One region of the Salinivibrio sp. MA427 genome, then DNA from elsewhere that is predicted to be linked to it. Evidence: riboswitches for the same ligand, from Rfam matches in the RefSeq annotation. Region 1 holds a riboswitch; the other holds the start of a gene.
What was found. A riboswitch is a leader RNA that binds a small molecule or an ion and turns the genes downstream of it on or off. The one in region 1 is predicted to bind thiamine pyrophosphate.
Positions count from the first base shown of each region.

Region 2: it holds a riboswitch for thiamine pyrophosphate, as region 1 does, so the genes downstream of both, thiC (phosphomethylpyrimidine synthase ThiC) here and thiD (bifunctional hydroxymethylpyrimidine kinase/phosphomethylpyrimidine kinase) in region 1, are expected to answer to the same signal.

Region 1 covers NZ_MUFH01000076.1:441-5,053, reverse strand. Annotated here, with positions in the region: gene BZG79_RS07225 (ATP-binding protein) at 1-1,614, shown strand, start outside; gene BZG79_RS07220 (EAL domain-containing protein) at 1,611-3,305, shown strand; TPP riboswitch at 3,360-3,460, shown strand; gene thiD (bifunctional hydroxymethylpyrimidine kinase/phosphomethylpyrimidine kinase) at 3,523-4,392, shown strand; partial or broken gene BZG79_RS07210 (two pore domain potassium channel family protein) at 4,416-4,613, opposite strand, start outside.
Region 2 covers NZ_MUFH01000002.1:258-3,569, reverse strand. Annotated here, with positions in the region: gene thiE (thiamine phosphate synthase) at 1-371, opposite strand, end outside; gene thiC (phosphomethylpyrimidine synthase ThiC) at 368-2,344, opposite strand; TPP riboswitch at 2,439-2,538, opposite strand; gene crcB (fluoride efflux transporter CrcB) at 2,594-2,974, opposite strand; tRNA gene BZG79_RS00295 (tRNA-Trp) at 3,120-3,196, opposite strand.

The DNA of each region.
Region 1 (4,613 bases):
AACATTATCGGTACCGGCCGGCGGGTTGAGGCACGGCATCAAGCGGGGCATGTGGTACCCATTCATCTGGCGGTCAGTGAAGTGTGGGTTGAAGACCGGCGAGAGTTTATTGGCATTATGTCTGATATGCGCGCGCTGACTCAGGCTCAGACGCGTATTAAACACGAACGCAATCAACTCAAAACCATTATTAATGCGATCGCCAATCCTGTTTTTGTCCGAGAGCTGGGCGGACAATATTCGCTTGCAAATTACGCCTGCCTACAAGCATTAAATGTCGAGCATGTTGAACAGCTTGCTGAGGCAATTCATGGTGCCTTGCCTGAGGGAATGCGCGAAACCCTCAATGCGCTTGATCACCAACTGACGCTCGATGGTGAACCCGTTCATGTAGATGTGACATTAAGAGATGGTCGGACTTTTAAGCTCGCTAAAACGCTTATTCGCCACGTAGAGGGAGAGCCTTACGCCATCGTGACTGTTGGGTATGATGCCACACCATTGCTGCAAGCGAAGCACGAGGCAGAACGCGCCAATCAAGCCAAAAGTGATTTTCTCTCTGCCATGAGTCATGAGCTGCGCACGCCTTTAAACAGTGTGCTCGGTTATGCGCAACTACTACAACGATCCTCTTCTCCTCGCTTGACGGAGACGCAACGGCAATATGTCGATCAAATTCACCAAAGTGGTCGCCACTTACTCACCTTAATTAATGATGTGCTGGATCTTGCCAAACTTGAGGCAGGAAAAACGGTGGTCAATGTCACCTGGTATCCGGTTCGCGCCCTTGTCAGTGATGCCGTTCGAACACTACTCCCGCTCGCACAGCAACAGCACGTTGAGTTAGATGAGTGCCTACCCGCGGATCTGAGTGGCGACCTATATGTGGATCCAACCCGTTTCAAACAAGTGTTGATCAATTTACTCAGCAACGCGATTAAATATAACCATCCTCAGGGGCGAGTATGGGTTGAAGCCAGTCAACCATCGTCAACCTTGACGATCTCTGTATCAGATACCGGGATCGGTATTGCTGAAAATCGGTTAAACCATCTTTTTGAGCCTTTTAACCGCTTGGCCGCCGAACAATCACAGATTGAAGGGGCAGGTGTGGGGTTAGCGGTGAGCCATCAATTGGTTGTGCAAATGCAAGGCGAGATGTCAGTAAAAAGCCAGCCAGGCAAGGGCAGTTGTTTTGCAGTAACGTTCCCTTACCGAGCGTCGACGCGACCTGACGATCAAGGTTGTACGTGTCTCCGCGTGAGCCAGCCGCATCGCGTGCTCTATATTGATAATAACAGTGCCCGCCAGCGCCTGATGACCGATTGCTTTGAAGATTGGCCAATGTTGACACTCTATCATGCGCATGGGCTGTCACTGGCTGAGGCTGTTGCGCTCGCGTCTCCGCCATCGTTAGTCATTATGGCGGCTGATAGCGTTGCGGCAACGTCCGAACAAATACAAGCACTATTTGGCGACAAACCACTCATTGTTCTGACTGACAACCCATGCGACGAACCGCATAACAAACCGACATTACGACGTTTATCGCTGCCGCTCTCGTCAGCGGACTTGGCTGAGGCCATACAATTATTATTAGAGGAGAGGCTATGACAAAGGATCCGTCACAAGCACATATATTGATCATTGATGATCGACCGGAAAACATTCACTTACTGTCTACCATGCTCAAGCAAGCCGGTTATCAACAGCTGAACGGACTCACCGATCCTCGCCTTGTTACCGATGCTCTCTCCCCCGTTCCCGACCTGATTTTACTCGATATGCGGATGCCGCAGCGCTCTGGCTTACTGGTGCTGGATGATCTTAATGACGCTTTAGATGAGCATTGCCCGCCCGTGATGGTACTCACCGCAGATAATGACCTGAATTTGCGTAACCAAGCGTTATGCCGTGGCGCGATTGATTACATCAGCAAACCCTTTGATCACGATGAGGTGTCTTTACGCGCGCTTTCTTTGACCCATCCGTTAACCGGGCTACCAAATCGTCGCGCATTATTAGATGCCGCTGAGCGCCAGCTGAGCAAAGGGCCGGTGACTGTGATGATGATTGCCTTAGATGGCATGGAAGCGGTGACCAAACACCAAGGTCATTTAATGACAGAGGCACTATACAAACAAGTGGCTAATCTGCTAGCCAATAGTACAGTGGCGCGCCCACATCGCATTGGCGTTTGGGATAGCACACGACTGGTGATGCTGATTGAAGAACACGATAACCATGCCGTAGAAAAAGCCGCGCGCATCAATCGGTTGATCAGCGGACATCACACGCTCGATGGGCGTTTAATGTTTTTACGTTGCCACATTGGTATCAGCCGCACGGAGCTTGAGACACAAGATGTGGCGCAACTGTTTCGTCAAGCCATTTTAGCGATTCCGACGGATGACCAACTTATCGGCGAATATCAGCCTGAGCTTGACAGCCAAGCTCAGCGCGCGCATTTGATTCGCACCGAATTAGGGCCAGCACTGCAAAGCGGACAATTATCACTGGTGTATCAACCCAAATGGCGATTAGACGGCGGTTTGATGATAGGCGCGGAAGCGCTGTTGCGTTGGCAGCATCCGACCCTTGGGGCCATCAGTCCGGCGGAATTTATCCCCATCGCCGAACGCAGCGCAGACATGATCCAACTGGGCGACCACGTACTGGTGATGGCCTTAGCCGCGGTTGAATGTTGGCGAAAAAATAAACTGATRAACGATAGCTTTCACCTGTCAGTCAATGTTTCTGCCCAGCAGTTTCGCCCCGGCTTTGCTGACAGCGTCTTAGCTCGGTGCCAGGCAGTTGATGTCCCTTTGCATCTGATTCAATTAGAGGTGACAGAATCAGCACTGATCCAGCACATGTCGGTGGCACTGAAAGAGCTACAACAATTGCGAGATGCAGGCATGCATATCGCCCTCGATGACTTTGGCACCGGCTACAGCTCGCTCAGTTACCTTAAACAGTTACCGGTCGATTGGGTCAAACTTGATCGCAGCTTTATCCAAGACTTGGCTACCAACGCCAGTGATAAGCACTTGGTGGGTAGCGTGATTGATTTGGCCCATGGCTTTGGTCATGGTGTGGTCGCCGAGGGTGTTGAAAAAGAGGACCAGCAGTATGTGCTACAAACCATTGGCTGCGACCAAGTGCAGGGCTTTTTATACGCACGGCCGCTAATCCAAGAAGGATTTGAACAACTGCTTAAAACCGCCAATCAAGGCAACGCGACGATCAATAGCAATGCGACGATCAATAGCAATGCAACCAGCAATAATAATGAGATGGCCTAAACGCGCAATTAGCGCCATCATACTTGCGCTTTATCACTAAGGTTTATATTCTGACCGTGTTAGTCGGGGAGCAAGCAATTGCTGAGACTGCGAAAGCAGGACCCGTAGAACCTGATCCAGTTAGCACTGGCGGAGGGAACTGACGTGCTCAGCACACAAGGTCGCGCCATCGTGCGTGGTTTTGTCTCCTTCCGCCCCTCATGATTAAGGGGCCAATATGAACCAATCACCACCTGTTATTCTCACCATCGCCGGCTCAGACAGCGGTGGGGGAGCTGGTATTCAAGCCGATATTAAAGCGATTTCAGCCACGGGCGGCTATGCCTGCTCGGCGATCACCGCCTTAACTGCACAAAATACCTGTGGCGTTGAGGCCGTCTCGCCGGTCGACCCAGCGTTTGTTCGCGCGCAACTGAATGCTGTGTTATACGACATGCCGGTACGTGCCGTGAAAATCGGCATGCTCGCCAACCAAGCGATTATTCGCGAAGTAGCCGCTGTGCTCGCGCGTTCCCCGCACTTACCAGTCGTGCTCGATCCGGTCATGATCGCCACCAGCGGCGATCCGTTATTAGATGATGACGCCATGGATGCACTGATCAATACATTGATCCCGCGCGCGACCATTTTAACCCCCAACTTGCCAGAGGCCGCGCGTTTAACCGGGTGTCCTGTTCCGACAACCACCGAAGAGATGTACGCCTTAGTGCCGGCACTGCGCAAGCTCGGATGTCCGTATGTGATGCTAAAAGGTGGGCACTTGCATCATGCGCCAGAGAGTCTGGATGTGTGGATTAGCCGAGATACGTGTCAAACCCTGAGTGCGCGCCGCATTGAAACGCCTAACACCCATGGCACAGGCTGTTCACTGTCGGCGGCGATTGCCTCGTTTTATGCGCAGGGACTGACACCCATTGACGCCGGGCGAGCGGCTAAGCGTTATCTCACTGACGCCTTAGCGCATAGCCAACAGTTAATCGTTGGAAGAGGGGCAGGGCCGGTACATCATTTTTTCGCCTACCCCGCTGATGAAAGTGTTTATTTATCCAAGCATGCGTTGGTTGAATCGCACGCTCTCGTTAAATAATGCACTTTGATTAGATAGCGTGCTTACGCGGCGGACCAATGTGGCAAGCGCTGGGCGGCGATATAAAAAAGACGGTCGCCCGGCAATACTTTTGTCCCCACTGGCGGGTTCAAAACAATACCTTGGCCTTGGTCGATCCCAATTAAGGTGGCGTCATATTCTTGCTTGAGCTGACCAAAGAGATCGCCGGTATCGATTTCTGTTGCGTTACTCGGATAACG
Region 2 (3,312 bases), on a different contig from region 1:
GGCGTGAGTTCAACCGCTGCAGCGAGCTGTTCTGGACTGCGCGTCGACACACCGAGACGCAGCCCTTGCCGCGCAAGCCGGTCAAGATCCGCCTCACGTAAGTCTTGTTGCCCTAGATGGACGCCATAGGCGCCAGCTTCAAGCGCGAGCTGCCAGTGATCGTTGATAAACACCTGCGCATGGTGCGCGCGGCCCAATGCCACCGCGCGCTGTATCCAATCCGCCAATTGTGGATGCGCTGGCTGCTTCACGCGCAGTTGCACAGTTTTCACCCCCAAACAAAGTAAGCGTTCGAGCAAATCCACATCGTCCACCACCGGATATAATGGGCCTACGCCTTCAGACATAGGCGCAAACGGAGTCAAACTCATGATCCCACCTTGTCGCTGTCTTCCACCTCAGTACCGTGTTGTGGCTGAAGATGGGATTTTTGCAGGTAGAGCTCACTGCCCTTTTCTCGGAATTCTTGCGATTTTTGCTGCATGCCTGCTAACGGGTCTTCCAGCATAGCGACATCAATCGCTTGACCCGCGGCGGCATAGCCGTTTTCTTTGGCGTAGTCCCGGACTTCCTGGCTGATTTTCATGGAGCAGAACTTCGGTCCACACATCGAGCAAAAATGTGCGACCTTGCCCGACTCTTGAGGCAGTGTTTCATCGTGATAGGCGCGTGCCGTGAACGGATCAAGGGATAGATTGAACTGGTCTTCCCAGCGGAATTCAAAGCGCGCTTTAGAAATGGCGTTATCACGCACCTGCGCCCCCGGGTGTCCTTTAGCTAAGTCCGCAGCATGCGCGCAAAGCTTGTAGGTGATAAGCCCAATTTTAACATCCTCCTTATTGGGCAGACCCAGATGTTCTTTGGGCGTGACATAACAGAGCATCGCACACCCAAACCAGCCAATCATCGCCGCACCAATGCCGGAGGTAATATGATCGTAACCGGGAGCAATGTCGGTGGTTAGCGGGCCGAGAGTATAGAAAGGCGCTTCATGGCAATGGGTGAGCTGCTCGTCCATGTTCTCTTTGATCATATGCATGGGCACGTGGCCAGGGCCTTCAATCATCACCTGCACATCGTATTCCCATGCCACCTTGGTGAGCTCGCCCAGGGTACGTAGCTCACTGAATTGCGCTTCGTCGTTCGCGTCTGCCACTGAGCCGGGACGCAGCCCATCGCCCAACGACAAAGACACGTCGTAAGCGGCACAGATTTCGCAGATTTCGCGAAAATGGGTATACAGGAAACTTTCTTGATGATGCGCCAAGCACCATTTGGCGATAATCGATCCACCGCGCGAGACAATCCCAGTCACGCGATTGGCGGTCATGGGCACATAGTGCAAACGCACCCCAGCGTGAATGGTAAAGTAGTCGACCCCTTGCTCGGCTTGCTCTATCAAGGTATCGCGCATGACTTCCCAGGTCAGGTCTTCGGCAATGCCGTTCACTTTCTCAAGCGCCTGATACARAGGCACAGTGCCAATCGGGACTGGGCTATTACGTAAAATCCACTCGCGGGTTTCGTGAATATTGCGGCCCGTCGATAAATCCATCACCGTATCCGCACCCCAACGAGTCGACCATACCAATTTTTCAGTTTCTTCCTCTATTGAGGAGCTCACCGCTGAGTTACCAATATTGGCATTCACTTTCACCAGGAAGTTACGCCCGATGATCATCGGCTCCGCTTCTGGGTGATTAATGTTAGCCGGAATAATCGCCCGCCCTTCGGCGATCTCTTGGCGCACAAATTCGGGGGTGATTTGTGATGGCAAATGCGCACCAAAGCTTTCCCCGGGATGCTGGCGGTTCAGCTGCTCTTCACGATACTGCTGACGCCCCATATTTTCGCGAATGGCGATAAATTCCATTTCTGGGGTAATGATGCCTTGGCGTGCGTAATGCAGTTGAGTCACACACTGATTAGGTTTCGCGCGGCGGATAGATGGTAAGGCACTAAAGCGAAGTTCATCCAAGGTTTCATCACTGAGGCGGGTTTGGGCATAGTCAGAGCTCACCGCATCAAGAAACTCCGTATCGGCACGTTCATCGATCCAGGCTTTTCGCACTGGCGCTAAGCCTTGGTAAATATCGATAGTACTCTGTGGGTCGGTATAAGGCCCTGATGTGTCATAAACCCGAATGGACTCATTGTCTTCATACTGAGGCTTTTCTTTGCTGCCGCCCACAAAGGTGGGGGAAAGATGGATCTCGCGCATCCCGACGCGAATGTCAGGTCGCGAGCCCTCGACATAGACTTTTTCCGAGTTGGGGTAGGTTTGCGCAGAAAGGGAATCGATAAAGGATTTGGCCTCAAGGCGGGCCTGTTTACGGGTCGACATAGCATTACTCCGGTGTTCATTATGGGAATTAATGCTTGCCGGAAAACGCTGAATTTGAGATGTGAGCAAACTGGCAGACGGGTTGCGTCTGTGATCTGAAGCATCTCTTGTTCCCTTCGCTGGTCTTAACCAGATCAGGTTCAACGGATCCCACTTTATGTGGTCTCAGCCAATTGGCACTCCGACAAGTTCAATGCCAGTATAAGAAATCACCGCCGCAACAACAAGCGACGTACGCGATGTTTTCTATTACCCGGTAATACGTCCCAACAGCCAAGCCCCCATCGCTGCCGCTCCGAGGCATAAGGCGAGATTCAAACCAACATTTAGCAAGGCTTTCACCGTTTCTCCATGTTGGAACAGCATCAAGGTATCGACAGAGAACGTCGAGAAGGTGGTAAAAGCCCCTAAAAAGCCAATCGCAATCAGTTGACGCCAAGGGACCGGGGCAATTAGCTCTTGGCTCATCGCCGCTAAAAAGACGCCCATTGCTAATGAGCCCAGCACATTAACCATTAGGGTGCCGTACGGGAATCCTCGACCAAACACCGCGACGCTCCACTCTGAAACTAAAAAACGCGAGGACGCCCCTAATGCGCCACCAAGCCCTACCCACAATATGCTTACCACTGGGTGCTCCTTTCGATTGGTAAAAACTCATCATACCGCGACATGTGAACAAGAAACAGGAGGAAGAAAAAGGGAAGAAAGGCGCGGTTACTACCACAGACAGTAGACATAAAAAAAGCACCGACAATGTCGATGCTTTAATATTTGGCAGGGGTAGAGGGATTCGAACCCCCAACACGCGGATTTGGAATCCGCTGCTCTGCCAGTTGGAGCTATACCCCTGTAGATAGTTGCCTATTGTAGCGATCTCGCGACAAATTACCACCATCAATTACTGGTCAGACGTTTAATCGCTTATTTATAAAGCGATCTGTCTGGTCGCCCAACAACAAAAAAAC